Regions from separate parts of the Cupriavidus sp. FW306-1B-F12B genome, predicted to be linked through region 1. Evidence: riboswitches for the same ligand, from Rfam matches in the RefSeq annotation. Region 1 holds a riboswitch; the other holds the start of a gene.
What was found. Region 1 has a riboswitch for glycine ahead of AC3WLE_RS11590 (D-amino acid dehydrogenase). Riboswitches for the same ligand answer to the same signal wherever they lie in the genome.
Positions count from the first base shown of each region.

Region 2: it holds a riboswitch for glycine, as region 1 does, so the genes downstream of both, gcvT (glycine cleavage system aminomethyltransferase GcvT) here and AC3WLE_RS11590 (D-amino acid dehydrogenase) in region 1, are expected to answer to the same signal.

Region 1 is NZ_JBYSXC010000005.1:322,139-331,001, reverse strand. Features, by position in the region: gene AC3WLE_RS11620 (Bug family tripartite tricarboxylate transporter substrate binding protein) at 1-870, shown strand, start outside; gene AC3WLE_RS11615 (MBL fold metallo-hydrolase) at 901-1,905, opposite strand; gene AC3WLE_RS11610 (porin) at 1,945-3,036, opposite strand; gene AC3WLE_RS11605 (TlpA family protein disulfide reductase) at 3,330-3,833, opposite strand; gene AC3WLE_RS11600 (sialidase family protein) at 3,830-5,053, opposite strand; gene AC3WLE_RS11595 (TonB-dependent receptor) at 5,079-7,406, opposite strand; glycine riboswitch at 7,563-7,661, shown strand; glycine riboswitch at 7,662-7,780, shown strand; gene AC3WLE_RS11590 (D-amino acid dehydrogenase) at 7,792-8,863, shown strand, end outside.
Region 2 is NZ_JBYSXC010000007.1:62,845-71,707, forward strand. Features, by position in the region: gene AC3WLE_RS13965 (c-type cytochrome) at 1-426, shown strand, start outside; gene hemN (oxygen-independent coproporphyrinogen III oxidase) at 500-1,969, opposite strand; gene AC3WLE_RS13975 (ABC transporter substrate-binding protein) at 2,159-3,295, shown strand; partial or broken gene AC3WLE_RS13980 (ATP-binding protein) at 3,281-3,451, opposite strand; gene AC3WLE_RS13985 (UvrD-helicase domain-containing protein) at 3,532-5,628, opposite strand; gene AC3WLE_RS13990 (YMGG-like glycine zipper-containing protein) at 5,911-6,138, shown strand; glycine riboswitch at 6,216-6,303, shown strand; glycine riboswitch at 6,325-6,450, shown strand; gene gcvT (glycine cleavage system aminomethyltransferase GcvT) at 6,549-7,676, shown strand; gene gcvH (glycine cleavage system protein GcvH) at 7,766-8,146, shown strand; gene gcvP (aminomethyl-transferring glycine dehydrogenase) at 8,247-8,863, shown strand, end outside.

The DNA.
Region 1 (8,863 bases):
GTGGTGCCGTTCGCGCCGGGCGGCAGCTCGGAGATCGTGGCCCGCTCCACCGCGGCGGAGCTGACCAAGCTGCTAGGCGTGTCAGTCTTCGTCGAGAACAAGCCCGGCGCGGCCGGCAATATCGCCATGGGCGAAGTCGCGCGCGCCGATGACAACCACACGCTGATCCTCGGCCATATCGGCACGCTGGCGGTCAATCCGTTTATCTTCCCGAAGCTGCCCTATGACCCCGTCAAGGACTTCCGCGCGATCTCGCTGCTGTCCAAGGTGCCGAGCCTGTACGTGGTCCACCCGGACGTCCCCGCGAAGAACCTGAAGGAGTTCGTGGCGTTGGCCAAGAGCAAGCCCGGCAAGCTGAACTACGGTTCGGCCGGCAACGGCAGCGCCGGCCATCTGGCCTTTGAATACCTGAAGGCCGCGACCGGCACCTTCATCACCCATGTGCCGTATCGCGGCAGCGGTCCGCAGATCACTGACCTGCTGTCGGGGCGGTTGGACGCAGCCGCGGTCGGCGCGCCGGCGATCATCCAGTTCATCAAGGCCGGCAAGGTGCGCTGCATCGCCACCGGCACGACCCAGCGCATTCCCCAGCTGCCCGACGTGCCAACGGTTGCCGAACAAGGCTATCCCGGCTTCGAAATGACGCAGTGGTATGGCCTGCTGGCACCGGCATCTCTGCCCCAGGCGGCCGCCGACAAGCTGGCGGACGCCACCGTGAAAGCAGTGAAGAGCAAGTCGTCGGTCGAGCGCCTGAGCGCGGATGCGGCGATTGTGGTGGGCGACACGCCGGCGGAGTTCTCGCGCTTTATCGCGCAGGAGCAGCAGCGCTGGAAGCCCATCATTGCGCGCGCGGGAATCAAGCCGGATTGAACGCAAGGGGATGGCGCGGCGCGCCGGGGCTCACGGTCGCTCCTGCCACACCGCGACGCCACCCGGCGTCCCGGCACGGCCATCCAGGCTGATCTCCACGCGCGTCAGGTCCTCGCCGATCAGTAGTTCACCGGCATACGTCTTGCGGACCCGCTCGGCAATCTGCCCGACCGTGGCATCGCCGTTCAGGCCGATGTGACTGAACACCGCCAGCCTCGGCCCCGCAGCCTGGAAGACCCGCGCGGCATCCTCCGGCGAGGACAGGTGATCGTAGATGGCACGGTACGCGGGGTTGGAAGCCAGCAGCGCATCGGGGATCAGCGTGACGCAATGCACCAGCACGTCGGCGTTCTTTGCCTGCGCGACCACGGCGGGACTGAACCGGGTATCGCCCGACAGCACCACCACCCGGCCCCGATAGTCAATCCGGTAGCCATACGACGGCCGGATGTTGTCGCCGTGGTCGTTCTCGAATGCCGTCACGCGGACCCCGTCTTTTTCATAGACGACCCCGGGCGCGACGTCGCGGGCATCGATGGTGATGCCCGCAAGCGCGCTGCCCTCATCCTTGTGCCGGATGGCGATGTCCGCGGCAAAGGCCTGGCGCAGCCCATCGGCAAGCGCGCGCGTGCCCGCCGGGCCGTACAGCGCCATGGGCTTGTCGCGGCGGCCGTAGGGCGGCCGCAGCCAGCCAGTCAGCCACAGGTCGGGCAGTCCCACCAGATGGTCCGAGTGGAAGTGCGTCAGGAAGTGCGCGTCGACGCTGCCCAGCGGAATCCGCAACTGCCACAGGCGCACGGCCACATTGCGGCCAAAATCAAAAACCAGCTTCTGGCCGCCGGCCTCGACCAGCGTGCTGTAGCCAGCGCGCGTTGCCGAAGGCACCGGGGTGCCCGTGCCCAGCAGCGTCACGCGGAAATGGTCAGTGCGTTCCGGGGCGGCCGCAGCCGGGGCGGGCGTGGCGGCGACCGACAAGGCCGTGGCACACATCAGGGCGATGCCGGTCAGCATCGCCAGCAAGCGGGATGATTTCATCGTTCTACCTATTGAAAAGGGTGACAGCGCTGCAGCGCCTCAGAAGATCTGCTTGACGCCGAGCATCACGCCGGCCTGGTTGCCGCCCGCGCTGGGATTGCCGCCGGGGCTGCCGCCGCTGACCGACAGCGCCGACTGGCCGCCGTTGTCGATATAGCCCGCCGTGGCATACACGGAGGTGCGTTTCGAGAACGCGTAGGTGCCCCGGATCGCGCCAAGCCAGGCCTTGTTCGCGCTGCGCCGGTACTTCACGTAGAAGACTTCGCCGGCAAGGTTGAACGCGGGCGTGATGTCGTAGGACGCCCCCGCGAACCAGAGGTCGCTGCGCGGGGTGCTGCTTGCTTCGTTGTTGCGAGACAGCAGTCCCAGGCCCAGCTTGGTCCGCGGCAGCAGCATGTAGCCGCCCAGCGAGAAGCGGTCGTCCTTCAGGCTGCTCCGGGTCAGGCCACCAAAGGCGCCGGGGCCGCCGCGCAGCGAATCGTAGGCGGCGCTCACGCCCCACCAGTCAGTCTCGTACATCAGCATGGCCGACCATTCGCGGCAGGCGTGCGAGTCCGCGGGGTTCTCGCCCGCACAGTTGGTGCCGGCCGGGCCCGGTCCCGCATTGACGGTATCGCGGCCCAGGCTGTACGTGGCGCCAACGGTGACGCCACCGAACTTGCCCTTGTACGAGACCGCGTTGTCGGCGCGCGTGTTGGGGATATAGCTGTCAATCGAGCCGACACCGTAGACGTTGGAGGTAAGGATGTCGGTATCCAGACGCGCCCAGAACAGCATGGTGTACTGGCGCCCAAACCCGATCTGTCCCCACGGGCCGCTCAGCCCGACGAAGGCCTGCCGGCCGAACAGTCGCGCGCCCTGATTCGAGACGCCTGAATCCGGCGCGAAGCCGGATTCCAGCACGAACACGCTCTTCAGCCCGTTGCCGAGGTCTTCCGAACCGCGCAAGCCCCAGCGCGATGGCACAGTCGCAGCCAGCGACGGCTGGCGCACCAGGTCATTTCCCGCCGCACCCACGTGGTTGAGGTATTCCACACCCGTATCGATCACCCCATAGAGCGTCACCGATTGCGCCGCCGCCACCAGCGGCATGGCGGCAGCCAGGCCGGCCGCGTATCTGTTGAATTTCATTCTGTCTCCCCTGCTTCCTGTGGCGGCAACCTGCCAGGCACCCTGGCAGCCCCCATATGTTCATATTTGAACATCTGTTTCTTTATTGAACCACCACGGGCGAATACTACCGCCCCGTTTTATGGAGGCCGAGTGGGGAAACTACCGATGTGTGGGGAGGGGTTATGGCACGCCGCTGCGCTGCGCGTCACGCAGGCGCAGCCGACAAGAAAGGCGGTGAACCGCGTTTGCCTGAGGCGCGCTCCAGCGTGGGCTGCGGGCCCGCGCTGGCCTCATGGAATTCCGGTGCGCGCTCAGCCGGCGATGCCAGCCCAGCGCAGGTGCTTGCCCCAGTCGGCGTCGCTGATCACGCCGGACACGCCGTGCCGCTGGCCATCGGCGCGATAGAAGTAGGTGCGCGGCATCTCGCCCATCCAGTCCGGATCGACCGCATAGCGCAGCCGCTCCTGCGGCTCGTGCCCGAACACCCACGCGTTGCGCGTGAGCCTGACGCGCTGGAGCAATTGCTGCACCTGTGGCAGCGCGTCGGGGTTGTCCGTCGCCAGCGTGACGACGCGCAGGTCCGGATGCCGCGCGCGCAGCTTGCCGATGGCGTCGAAGTTGCGCTTGCAATAGACGCAGTCGAGCGACCACACCACCAGTACAAAGGGCTTGCCCTTCTGGCTGGCCGCCAGCTGGGCGGCGCTGGCCGATGCGAACACGGCGACGCGGTCGGCCGGTTGACTACCGGCATTGGCGGCCGTCATCGCCAGGGTCAGGACGGCAGCGGCGAGCAGCTTGCGGCGGGATGGCATCATGCACCCTCCTTGCCCAGCGGGAACACCTGGAAGCCCTCGGCCTCGGTACGCCACAGCACGTAGGCGCGGCCCGCATGCTGCAGCAGGTGCGGCTGGTCCGAGTCGCGCTCCGTGCCGGCCAGCTTGCGCGTCTGCCAGGTCTTGCCGCCATCGTGCGACAGCATCGCGGACAGCCGCGTCTGCTGGCCGTCGAACGATTTCCAGGCCACCGCGATCTCGTTGTCGTTCAGCGCGACGATGTCGGCATGCTGCGCGCGCGGGTCGTCCAGCGGGCGCTGTGCCTGCAGCTTGCCGTCCTTCCAGCGCCCCACCGAGACCGTGGGCTTGCCTTCGCGCACGTTGAACCAGACCATGTGCACCGTGCCATCGGGCGCCACCGAAGCGCCGGGGCCGTGGTGCGGGCAGGCGTCGATGCGCCAGTCGTCAAAGGTGGCGCGCTGCATCGGCGTGGCCTTGCCGTCGGTGCCCAGCAGCGCCAGCGCGTGGTCGCGCGCGTTGGGCGGGAATACATGGCGCCACAGCGCCAGCATCTTGCCGTCGGGCGTGGGCGACAGCGCGATGCGGCAGCATTCGCACGACTGGTCGGCAATCTTGTAGTCGCCCTGGAAGGTCTTGCCCTGGTCGGCCGAGACCGCGTAGTAGACCGCGGCGCCGGCGTACGGCCGCTTGCGCGCCTCGGCGGCAACCACGTCGCGCTTGTCGATCCAGCTGACGAAGACGCGCCCGGCGTTGTCCACCGCGATGGCGTCGAAGCGGTGGGCGATCTGGTCGCGGTTGGCATGCACCGTCAGCGGTTCGGCAAAGGACTTGCCGCCATCGGCGGAATGCGCAAAGCGGATAAAGCCGGTCCACGGCTTGGGCAGCGGCTGGGTCCAGGTGACGAAGATCTCGCCGTCGCGCCCCGCGGCGACCTTGGGCCGGCTTTCATGATCGGCGGCGACCTGCTCCGGCACGTTGTTGACATGCTGCGCCGGCCCGAAGCTGCGGCCGTAGTCGGTCGATGCACGTACCGCGACGTAAGGGCCGTCCTTGTAGGCGACCCACAGCTTGCCGTTTCGGTCGAACGCGGCGCCGGTGCCAAGCTCGCTCATCTTCGCGGCCTTGGCCTGCGCGCCGTGGCCGCTGTGATCGCCGTGCGTTTGCGCGGTCGCGGCCAGCGCGGCACCGGCCATCATCAGCCCGGCAACGATCAAGCGGAAACCGGGGCGAACGCCTTGCATGGATATGGTCAGCCTGTTCACGTGCTCAGAAGGAAAGTTTCGCCTCGGCGTAGAACGTCCGGCCCGGATACGGGTGGTAGACGTAGTAGCGCTGGTCGGTGAGGTTGTCGATGCCAAGCCCGAGGCGCACGTTCTTCGCAGGCCGGTACGTCAGCTTGACATCAAAGGTCAGGAAGCTGCTGGTGCCGCCGAAGGTGTCGGGATTGACGTCGGAATTGTCGAGCGTATTGTACTGCCGCCCCGAATAGGTCATGGCCAGCGTGCCGGCCCAGGCCGGCGTGATGCGATAGGTGCCCATCAGGTTGGCCCGCCACTTGGGAATGCGGTAGAAGTACTTGCCCACCGAGGCCGGGTTGTTGGCGTTCTCGAGCGTCTTCGAATGGTTGTAGGCCCCGCTGGCCGACAGGTCGAAGCCGCTGACGAACACATCGCGCGCGTCATAGGCCAGCTCGATGCCGCGGGTGCGCACGCGGTCGACGTTCTGGAAACTGGTGACGGTCGGGAATACCGTGGTATTGGTCTGGCTGACCAGGGCATCGCGGATATCGTCCTCATACACCGAGACCCGGAAGTACGACGAATCCAGCGTGCGCTCGAAGGTCAGGTCCTTCGAGAATGACCGCTCGGGCCGCAGGTTGGGATCGTTGTTGATCAGCGCGGTGCCGGTGATGCGGCCCTGGAACAGCTCGCTGACAGTCGGGTAGCGATAGGCCTGGCCCAGCGACAAGCGGCCCAGCCAGTCCTGCCCGAAGGCCTTCTCCAGCGCCAGCTTGGGCGACCAGTTGGATTCGCTGCGCACCGGGTAGCCGATGTCCACGCCGGGCTGGCTGCGGCTGCCGTCATAGGCGCGCCAGTGTTCGTAGCGCACGCCGGGGATCAGCTTCCAGTCCTCGGCAAAGTACCAGGCGTCCTGCGCATAGAGCGCCTGGGTCTCGGTCTTGCCGGCAAAGGCGTTGTTGAAGGCGGTGATGGTGACCGCCTGCCAGTCCGAGGTGTTGTAGGTGGTGTTGCTCAGCCGGTAATTGTCATAGTGGTAGCCGAACGTGACCCAGTGCCCGCCCTGCAGCAGCTGCGGGCGGTAGTCGGCCTTCAGGTCGAGCGTGCGCCAGCCGGTGCCGTCGCCATAGGTCACCGTGCCCGGCCCGCTGCCGGCGGTGTTGGCGCTGCGGCTGATGTCCTTGCTGACATCGAACAGCGACGCCACGCCCGAGAAATTCCAGCCGGTCTCATTGCGCGTGCGCAGCGACAGGCCATAGAGCCAGCGCGCGTCCTCGCCATTGCTGGGGGCAAAGGCGTTGGCGGGAATCACATAGCGATAGCCGCCGATATTCACGGGACCGCTCGACACAACATTGCCATCGGCATCGCGCAGGTAGCTGCCGGTGGCGCTGGAGCGGTCCTGCTGCCAGTAGGCCGCGGTGAACTGCGCCTGCAGGGTATTGGTGATGTCGTAGCCAAGCTTGAGCTTGAGCTGGTCCTGCACGGTGTGGGTGACGCCCTCGCTGTTCACGCCCATCACCACGCGGTCGCGGCCGGTCTGGTCCTGGTCGAAGTAGGCGCCGGTGACCGGCTTGTCGGCAGAAGTGGCGCGGGCCGTGGAGCGTGCCGCGGTATAGAAGCTCAACGGCTGGCTCTTGCTGTCCTGCCGGTCCACGCTGACCAGCCACGAGAACGGGCCGACGCGGTCGCCCACATAGGCGTTGGCGTGGACCCCGTTGAAGTTGTCGTGCGTGCCGTACAGGCTGAAGCGCTGCGTGAACAGCTGCACGCTGGCATCGCCCTCGAGCTTCTCCGGCGTGCGCGTGGTGATCAGCACCGTCGCACCCAGCGAGTTGCCGGGATATAGCGCCGAATACGGGCCGTACAGCACATCCATGCGCTCGATCTCGGCGCTGTTGACCAGCGACCAGCGCGGCGGGAAGCTGAAGTCCGACCCCAGCAGGTTGGACAGCAGCAGGCCGTCCGCATACACCAGCCCGCGCGCCGACTGGCGCGAACTGGTGCTGCGCACCGAGATGATCGAGTTCATATCGCCGATGAAGCGCTTGCGTACGGCGAGGTTGGGCGCGTACTTGAGGGCGTCTTCCGTGTTCACCACATTGAAGTCGGCCATGCGGCGGCTGCTGATGCCGTAGGCCGGCGAGGGCGTGTTGGGCGGTATCGCCGGCGTCTCGGCGCGCTCCGACTTGGCCGAGACCACCACCTCCTGCAGCGGCTCGGGCGCGTCCACCACCTGGGCGGCGGCGACGGCGGGGCCCATCAGCACCGCCGAAACGGCCAGTGCAATGCGATTTTTCTTCACTGGAAAACCTTGTTGTCGTCTTTTTCGACTCACTCCACCTGAGCGCAGCATACGGCGCCTCTCCCCGAGAGCGAGCGCTGACATTTTATGGGGCACGGGGACGCAGGCCGATGCGACATAGCGACGCGGGCGGCAGGCCGCCTAAGCGTTAACCCGCATATCCAACGTCGAGCCTTGTCACTACATTGCCCCGATTGGCATCAAGCCAATGTGATGCAGGGAGAGACTGTCGCGGCGCCCGCCGCGGACAGCGCCGAAGGAGCAACCGCCCCGGAAACTCTCAGGCAAAAGGACCGGCATCACCAGTCAGTGCACTCTGAAGAATGCCGGACGCTATCGTCCGCCGGCATACCGAAGGAGCAAGCGCGCCCCGCCCTCGCGGCCGGGTGTCGTGAATCTCTCAGGTCCAGAACAGAGGGGGCGTCCGCCACGCATATTGCGTCCGGGCTCCCACCATCGACGTTCCTGGAACCTGCAGATCATGAAATCAATCGCTGTCATCGGCGGTGGCATCACGGGTGTCACCACGGCCTACGCGCTGGCCCGGCGCGGATTCTCCGTCACACTGTTCGAACGCCACCGCTATGCCGCCATGGAGACCTCGTTCGCCAATGGCGGCCAGTTGTCGGCCTCCAACGCCGAGGTCTGGACCCACTGGTCGACCATCGTCAAGGGCATGAAATGGATGCTGCGCAACGACGCCCCGCTGCTGGTCAATCCCCGGCCCAACTGGCACAAGCTGTCCTGGTTCGCCGAGTTCATCGCCGCCATCCCCCACTACCGCCGCAACACCATCGAGACCGCGCGCCTGGCCATCGCCGCGCGTGAACACCTGTTCGCCTGGGCGGCGCAGGAAGGCATCGATTTCGACCTGAAGAAGGAAGGCATCCTCCATATCTACCGCGACAAGGCCGGCTTCGAGCATGCCGGCCGGGTCTCGGCGCTGCTGGCGCAGGGCGGGCTGGAGCGGCGCGCCGTGACGCCCGAGGAGATGCGCGCGATCGAGCCGACGCTGGCCGGCTCGTACTACGGCGGCTACTTCACCGAGAGCGATTCCACCGGCGACATCCACAAGTTCACCAGCGGCCTGGCCGCAGCCATCGATCGGCTGGGCGTGCGCTGCCTGTACGGCCAGGACGTGCAGGCGGTGAAGGCCGACGGCAGGCGCGCCACCGTGACCGTGCAGGACGGCGCCGACACGGCCACCTCCAGCTTCGATGGCGCCGTGATCTGCGCCGGCACCGCCAGCCGCGCGCTGGCCGCGGGGCTGGGCGACCGGGTCAACATCTATCCGGTCAAGGGCTATTCGATCACGGTCAACCTGACCGACGAGGCCAGCCGCGCCGCCGCACCGGTGGTCAGCCTGCTCGACGACGAAACCAAGCTGGTCACCAGCCGCTTGGGCGACGACCGCTTCCGTGTGGCCGGCACCGCCGAGTTCAACGGCTACAACCGCGATATCCGCGCCGACCGCATCCGCCCGCTGGTGGAATGGGTGCAGCAGTGCT
Region 2 (8,863 bases), on a different contig from region 1:
GTCTACATGGCCGACGCCGGCGGCGCCAAGTTCCCGGAACCGGCTGCCCCGGCTGCCGCCGCGCTGGCGACCGCCGCAGCCCCTGATGCCGCCGCCGGTCCGGCCGCCGCTGCCGCGCCTGCACCGGCCGCTGCAGCGGCCCCGGCAGCCGCTGCCGCCGCACCTGCTGCTGCGCCGGCCGCCTCGGCCGACGTGGGCAAGAAGGTCTACGAGCAGGTCTGCGCCGCCTGCCACGCCGCCGGCGTGGCAGGTGCGCCCAAGTTCGGCGACAAGGCCGCCTGGGCGCCGCGCCTGAAGGAAGGCATGGACGCGGTCCACAACTTTGCGCTCAAGGGCAAGGGCGTGATGCCGCCCAAGGGTGGCTACGCCGGCCCGGACGCGGACGTGATCGCCGCTTCGGACTACATGGCCAACGCCGCCAAGTAAGTCCGCCTGCTGCAAACGAAAAGCCCGCGCATATTGCGCGGGCTTTTTTTCGTCCGTACCGCCTGCGCGGCCGCTACACCACGCGCGAGTACCGCGCCCGCGGCACGAAGCGCACCGGCTGCGCGCCATCGTTGGCGGCAACGGCCTGGGCACCGGTGTCCGCGGGCCGCGCGGCGTCCTCGCGCAGGTAGTGGTCGAACACCATCGCCACGCGCCGCACCAGCAACCGGCCCAGCGGCGTCACGGTGATGCGTTCCGGCGCGCATTGCACCAGCCCGTCAGCGCCCAGTGCAGCAAGGTCGGCCAGTTCCGGCGCAAAGGCCGTGCCGAAGCGGATGCCGTGGCGCGCTTCCAGCGCCGGGATATCGAGCACCCCATTGCACATCAGGTCGCCGATGATCTCGCGCCGCAGGTGGTCGTCGACGCTCATCGCCACGCCGCGCGCCAGCGGCAGGCGGCCGTGGTCGAGCGCGCCGTAGTACTCGTCCAGCGTGCGCGCATTTTGCACGTAGCGCCCCGCGATCGCGCCGATCGCGGAAATGCCGAGCCCGACCTGGTCGTAGCCGGCGTGCGTTGAGTAACCCTGGAAGTTGCGCTGCAGCCGCCCTTCGCGCTGGGCCACGGCGAGGTCGTCGTCGGGCAGCGCGAAATGGTCCATGCCGATATAAACGTAGCCCTCGGCGGTCAGCCGCTCGATGGTGGAGACCAGGATGTCGAGCTTCTCGCCGGCGGGCGGCAAGGCGTTTTCGTCGATGCGGCGTTGCGGCTTGAACACATGCGGCAGGTGCGCGTAGCTATAGACCGAGAGCCGGTCGGGACGCAGCGCCAGCACCTGCTCGATGGTGCGGCCAAAGCGCGCCGCGGTCTGGTGCGGCAGGCCGTAGATCAGGTCCAGGCTGACCGAGCGGAAACCCAGCGTGCGTGCGGCATCCACCACGGCGCGGGTCTCTTCGAACGGCTGGATGCGATGGATGGCCTGCTGGACCTCGGGATCGAAATCCTGCACGCCCAGGCTGACGCGGTTGAAGCCCAGCTCGGCCAGCAGCGCAATGCGGGCGTGGTCGACGCGGCGCGGATCGATCTCGATCGAATGCTCGCCCTCGGCCGCCAGCTCGAAATGCTCATGCAGCAGCGCCATCACGCGGCGCATCTCGCCGGGGTCGAGGAAGGTCGGCGTGCCCCCGCCCCAGTGCGACTGCAGCACCTGGCGGCGCGGCCCGAGCCGGTCTGCCACCAGCGCCATCTCGCGGCCCAGGTAGTTGACGTAGCGGGCGCTGCGGCCATGGTCGCGCGTGATGATCTTGTTGCAGCCGCAGTAGTAGCAGATGTTCTCGCAGAACGGGATATGCAGGTACAGCGACAGCGGCGCCGGCGCGTCGGCGCGGCAGGCGGCGAGTGCGTCGTGGTACAGCGACAGGTCGGGCCCGTTGCGGAAGCGGTCGGCCGTCGGGTACGAGGTATAGCGCGGGCCGTTGCCGTCGATGCGGCCGGCCAGCGCGCGGAAGTCGGACAGTGCGCGGCGGTCGGGCGCAGGGAAAGTCATGGCAGACGGGATCATGGGGGCGCGGGGGTATGGGTGTATGACGGCCCATCGTAGGGCCGCACCGCCGCTGGCGCGTTGACCGCCGTCAAGCGCGGGCATTGGACCTGCGGGCGGCGGGCGTCACATTGGTGTCATGTGTGGCGGATACGCTGCGCGCCACCGCCGGCCCGCGCGTCACCTGCCCCTGCAATGCCAACTCCCGACCAGACATCAACGCATCCGCCGTACCCACCGCTGCGCAGCCACCTGGCAGCACCGGCCCGGCACCGGCGCCGCCTGCTTGCCGCCGCCGGCGCGGCCCTGGCCCTGCCCGCCTGGCCAGCTCTGTCGCAGACGCAGGCGCGCCGCACGGTCGTGGTCGGCCACCTGCTCGACCGCGGCGGCGCGCAAGCCGACCTTGCGCGCGACTACCTGGCCGGGGCCAAGGTCATGTTCGATGCTGTCAACGCCGGCAACGGCCCGGTGCGCATCGCGCACGTGGTCCGTGACGCCGATCCCGACCCGCGCCGCGCGCTGGCGCAGGCGGTGTCGCTGGCCGATACCGAACGCGCCGAGCTGCTGTTCGGCCCGGGCGACCGGCTGTTGCCGGCGCTGGCGGCATCGGCCGAGCTGGGCCGGCGCGGCGTGCAGATCGTGGCGCCGCTGTCGGGGCTTGCGCTGGCGGCCGACAACGTCTGGTTCACCCGTGCCGACTACCAGGCCGAACTGGACGCGGCGGTACGCCAGCTGCGCAGCTACGGCCTGACCAGCATCGCGCTGGCCCTGGCGCCGGACTTCGCCGCCCCGTCGCTGGCCCGGCTGGAGGCGCAGACCGGGACGCGCGCAGTGCCGCTCGACGCCAATCCCGAGGCCGCCGCCCGGCGCATCGCCGCCACTCGCCCGGGCGCGGTGATCGTGGCGGGCGATACCCTTGCCTACGCCGGGCTGGGCCGCGCGCTGGCGGTGCAGGGCTGGTACGGTTTCCTGGTCGGGCTGTCGTCGGTCAGCGCCACCGCCGCGCGCGAGATCCTGGGCGCTGGCTACAACGGCGGCATGGTGCTGACCCAGGTCGCGCCCGGGCCGCAACAGGCAACGCTGCGGGTGGTGAAGGAACACGTGGCGCGCATGAAGCAATACCTGGATGAGCCGCCGTCGCCGGCCACGCTGGCTGGCTATATCGGCGCGGCATGGCTGGCGCGCGCGCTGGCCGGCCTGCGCGGCAGCGGCGCGGCCGAGATGCGGCGGGCACTGCAGGGGCGCGTGGACGTGGGCGATTTCCCGCTCGACTTCACGCACGGGCAGCGCGGCTCGCAGTACGTCACGCTGGCGGCGTCAGCCGCGCGGTAGGGACAGGCGCGCGCGCAGGCCGCCTTCGGGGCGGTTGCTCAGGGTCAGCTCGCCGCCATGGCGCGCGGCAATGTCGACCGCGATCGACAACCCCATGCCGACCCCGCCGGTGGCGCGGCTGCGCGAGGATTCGACGCGGTCGAACGGCGCGAGCAGCACAGCCGCCATACTAGGCATGCCTGCACCCCGCGTCTTGTCAGCCTGGTAGGCCTTTGTATCGGGACTGTAGCGCCCGTTCAGCCCGGGGCTGTCTTGCCGCCGTTTCCCAGCAGTGCCTTGAGCGCGCCGAGCCGGTCCTTGGGGCTCATCGCCGGGGTTTCATCCACCGGCGCAGGCGCCTCCTCCAGCTTCATCTCGCCGATAAAGCGCGAAGGCTGGCACGAGTAGGTCTCTCGCGCGCGCTTGCGCTTCTTGCACCAGCTGACATGCAGGCTGCGCTGGGCGCGGGTGATGCCGACATACATCAATCGCCGCTCTTCCTCGATCTTCTCGTCGCTCATGTCCTCTTCTTCGCGGCAGTGCGGCAGGATGCCCTCCTCCACGCCGACCAGGAACACGTGCGGATACTCCAGCCCCTTGGACGCATGCAGCGTGGACAGCCGCACCGCGTCGGGATCTTCCTCGCGGCCTTCCAGCATGCTCATCAGCGCCACGGTCTGGGTCAGCTCCAGCAGGTTCTTGCCTTCGCTGCCGAGGCCGTCGGCATTGTCGAAGCCGGTGGCTTCCTCGCCCTCGGCGCCTTCGGGCTTGGTGCCCTTGCGCTTGAGCCAGTCGAGGAATTCCAGCGTATTGGTCCAGCGCGACTGCGCCTGCCGTTCGTCGAAGCTGTCGTACAGGTAGGCCTCGTAGTGGATCCCTTCCATCAGGTCGTCCAGCACCACGGTGGCGGGATCCTTGGCCGCGCGGTCGGCCAGCCGTACCATCGATTCGCAGAACACGCGCAGCGGCTCCAGCTGGCGCGGCTGCAGCTTGCCTTCGATGCCGCCCATCATCGCGGCCTCGAACAGCGACACCTTGGCCTGTCCGGCAAAGGTGCCCAGCGCTTCCAGCGTGGTGTTGCCCACGCCGCGGCGCGGCGTGGTGATGGCGCGGATAAAGGCGGGATCGTCGTCGGGGTTGGCAATCAGGCGCAGATAGGCGCAGATGTCCTTGATCTCGGCCTTGTCGAAGAAGCTCTGGCCGCCCGACAGCACATAGGGAATCCGTTCGCGCCGCAGGATCTGCTCAAACAGCCGCGCCTGGTGGTTGCCGCGATACAGGATGGCGTAGTCGCGGAACTGCGCGCGGCGCTCGAACTTGTGCGCGGACAGGCGGAACACCACCGACTCGGCCTCGTGCTCCTCGTCGTTCATCGGGTGGATGGCGATGGGGTCGCCCATGCCGTGCTCGCTCCACAGCTTCTTGTCGAACAGCTTGGGGTTGTTGGCGATGACCGCGTTGGCGGCTTCCAGGATGCGCACCGTGGAGCGGTAGTTCTGCTCCAGCTTGATCACCTTCAGGTCCGGGAAGTCGGTCTGCAACCCGCGCAGGTTGTCCAGCGTGGCGCCGCGCCAGCCATAGATGGCCTGGTCGTCGTCGCCGACCGCGGTGAAGGCCGGCGCGCGCAGGTGCGAGCCGCCTGCCAGCAGCTTCAGCAACTGGTACTGGCAGGCGTTGGTGTCCTGGTATTCGTCGACCAGGAAGTAGCGCAGGCGGTTCTGCCACTTGAGTTGCACCGTTTCATTGCGCGCGAACAGCTCGGCGGGCAGGCGGATCAGGTCGTCGAAATCCACCGCCTGGTAGGCGTGCAGCGTGGCCACGTAGTTGCGGTAGACCAGCGCGGCCTGGTGCTCGTCGGCATTGGCGGCCTGCGCGATCGCTGCCTCCGGATCGACCATGCCGTTCTTCCATAGCGAGATCGTGCCCTGCACGCCGCGGATCAGCTTCTTGTCGGTGGTGCCCAGCTGCTCCTGGATCAGGCCGAAGCAGTCGTCCGAATCCATGATCGAAAACTGCGGCTTCAGGCCCACGTGCTCGGCCTCCATGCGCAGGATCTGCACCCCGAGCGAGTGGAAGGTACAGACCGTCAGCTGTTTGAGCGGAATGCGCTTGCCCTCGCGTGTGGTCTTGCCCTCCATCAGCTTGCCGATGCGCTCCTGCATCTCCTTGGCGGCCTTGTTGGTAAAGGTGACGGCGGCGATATGGCGCGGCTCGAAGCCCTTGTCCTCGATCAGATGCGCGATCTTCTGCGTGATCACCCGGGTCTTGCCGGAGCCCGCCCCGGCCAGCACCAGGCAAGGGCCGTCCAGGTAGCGGACGGCTTCGGATTGGGCGGAGTTCAGGCCATGGGTCATGCGTGGGATGCGGTTGGAGGCAGGGAAATCGGCAGGAACAGCGGCAGGCCAGGCGGGACACGCCAGCACCCAAAAAACGGGCATGGCAGCAAAGCTGCCGATGTTAACACGCTGGCCGCGGCAGGTCAGTCAGCGCAAACCGCGTTGACACGGCCGGTTGTGTCACCGGCGTAACACTTCGTAAAGGCCGGAGCCAATCGCGCAACCAAACGCTCTAACTAGTATGTCCCCTGGCCTGCGCGGCGGGGTTGACATGCTTGAATCATCACATCGGAGCCAATAATGAAAACCCTGCAGACTTTGACCAAGGTGACCCTGATCGGCGTGACCGTCGCGGCCTTTGCCGGTTGCGCGGATATGACCCCGAAGCAGCGTAATACCGCCATTGGCGCGGGCGCGGGCGCCGTGGGCGGCGCCATCCTCACCGACGGTAGCGCGCTGGGTACGCTGGGTGGCGCGGCCGTGGGCGGCGTGATCGGTAACGTTGTCACCGACGACAAGAAGAAGTAAGCCAGACCACCGCAGCGACAGGTACGGCAGGCTCCCCTGGCCGGTTTGACAAAGGCCGGGGCCTCCCGTACATTGCGCGCATCCGACCGGGAGAGCGCGCATCGCCTGCGCCGCCGAAGGGGTATCACCCGAAAACTCTCAGGCACCACGGACCGATCGGATCGGCATGCAATATGCACACAATGCATGCCGAACTCTGGAGAGCGGCACCCGCCATTCGTGGCGAGCGTGCCCACCGAAGGGGCGCACGAGGAAGGGGTCCGGCAGGATCCGCCTTGTAATCTCTCAGGTATCGAGGACAGAGGGGTCATCCGCCGCAGCGGATTGCCACGCCACATTCAGGCGCGGCGAGCGTTGCGGCGGATGGCCCTTTTTTGTTTTCGCCAACCGAGACTGCCCCAGAGGATTCCATGACGCTCCAGGCCACGCCCCTCAACGCCATCCACCGCGCCCTCGGCGCCCGCATGGTTGATTTCGGCGGCTGGGACATGCCGGTCAACTACGGCTCCCAGATCGAAGAACACAATGCCGTGCGCACCGACGCCGGCATGTTCGACGTGTCGCACATGTGCGTGGTCGACCTCGCCGGCGCCAATACCCGCAGCTTCCTGCGCGGCCTGCTGGCCAACAATGTCGACAAGCTGCGGACCCCGGGCAAGGCGCTCTACTCCTGCATGCTGGATGAGAAAGGCGGCGTCATCGACGACCTGATCGTCTACTTCTTTGCCGAGGACCGCTTCCGCCTGGTCGTCAACGCCAGCACCGCGCTGGGCGACATCGAATGGATCCGCGCGCGCAATGCCGCCACCGGCAGCGATGTGACCATCACGCCGCGCCGCGACGATGTTGCGCCTGCAGGCGCGCAGCCTCTGGCCATCGTCGCCGTGCAGGGGCCCAACGCCCGCGCCAGGGTGTGGAGCACCTTCCCCTCGACCCAGCCTTCGGACACGCTCAAGCCCTTCAACGCCGCCGTGGTCCAGGACCCGGCCATCGGCGAGATCATGGTGGCGCGCACCGGCTACACCGGCGAAGACGGCTTCGAACTGGTGGTGCCGGCCGAGAACGTCGCCGCCGTCTGGGAAAAGCTGAACGCCGCCGGCGTGCGCCCCGCAGGCCTGGGCGCGCGCGACACGCTGCGCCTGGAAGCCGGCATGAACCTGTACGGCCAGGATATGGATATCAACACCTCGCCGCTGGATGCGGGCCTGGCCTGGACGGTGGACCTGCAGAGCGAGCGTGACTTCACCGGCAAGGCGGCACTGGCCGCGGCCGGTTCGCGCCAGCAATTCCTCGGCCTGATCCTGCGTGACAAGGGCGGCGTCCTGCGCGCCCACCAGAAAGTGATCACGCCGGCCGGTGACGGTGAAATCACCAGCGGCACCTTCAGCCCGTCGCTGTCCCAGTCCATCGCCTTTGCCCGCCTGCCCAAGGATGTCGCCGTGGGCGATACCGTGCAGGTGGAGATCCGCGACCGCAAACTCAACGCGACTGTGGTTAAACTGCCGTTTGTGCGTAATGGCAAGGCACTCGTGAGCTGAGGCTCACCCAACGGTCGCCCTCGCCTGCCGGCAGCTTCGCCGGGCAGGCATCACCCAACAAGAAACAAATCTGTATCCGGAGAACCTTCATGAATTTCCCCGCTGACCTCAAGTACACCGAGTCGCATGAGTGGGTACGCGTCGAAGCCGACGGCACGCTCACCATCGGCATCACCGACCACGCGCAGGACGCGCTGGGCGACATCGTCTTCCTGGAACTGCCCGAAGTGGGCAAGTCGGTCGGTGCCGGCGATGCGCTGGCAGTGGTGGAATCGGTAAAGGCCGCTTCCGACATCTACGCCCCCGTGGCCGGCGAAGTGATCGCCGTCAACGAGGCCGCCACGGCTGCCCCGGAGAGCGTCAACGCCGACGCCTTCGACGCGTGGCTGTTCAAGCTCAAGCCGGCCAACGGCGACGACGTCAACGGCCTGATGTCGGCCGACGCCTACAAGGCCAGCGTCGGCGCCTGACGCCGGCCGCGCCGGTCCATGGTTGGACCGGCCACTGCAGACTGACGCGCGCCGTCCCGGCTGACCACCGGCCGGCGCGCACCTCACGAGGTTCTTGCCAATGAACGCCCCGCTTCCCATGAACGCCGCCCAAGTGAACCGGCCCACGCTGGCCGAACTGGAGGCGCGCGACGCCTTCGCCGCCCGCCATATCGGCCCCGATACCCCCGAACAGCAGCACATGCTGAAGGTGCTGGGCTATGACAGCCGCGCCGCGCTGATCGACGCCGTCATCCCCGCCGCCATCCGCCGCCGCGACGGCATGCCGATGGGCGAGTTCACCGAGCCGCTGAGCGAGGAAGCCGCGCTGTCAAGGCTGCGCGGGCTGGCTGGCAAGAACAGGGTGCTGAAGAGCTTTATCGGCCAGGGCTACTACAACACCGTCACGCCCGGCGTCATCCTGCGCAATATCTTCGAGAACCCGGCCTGGTACACCGCCTACACGCCCTACCAGCCGGAGATCTCGCAGGGCCGCCTGGAGGCGATGCTGAACTTCCAGCAGATGGTCACCGACCTGACCGGGCTGGATATCGCCAATGCGTCGATGCTGGATGAAGGCACTGCCGCGGCCGAAGCCATGACGCTGCTGCAGCGCGTGAACAAGCACGATTCGAACACCTTCTACGTGGCCGACGACGTGCTGCCGCAGACGCTGGAAGTGGTACGCACGCGCGCGCT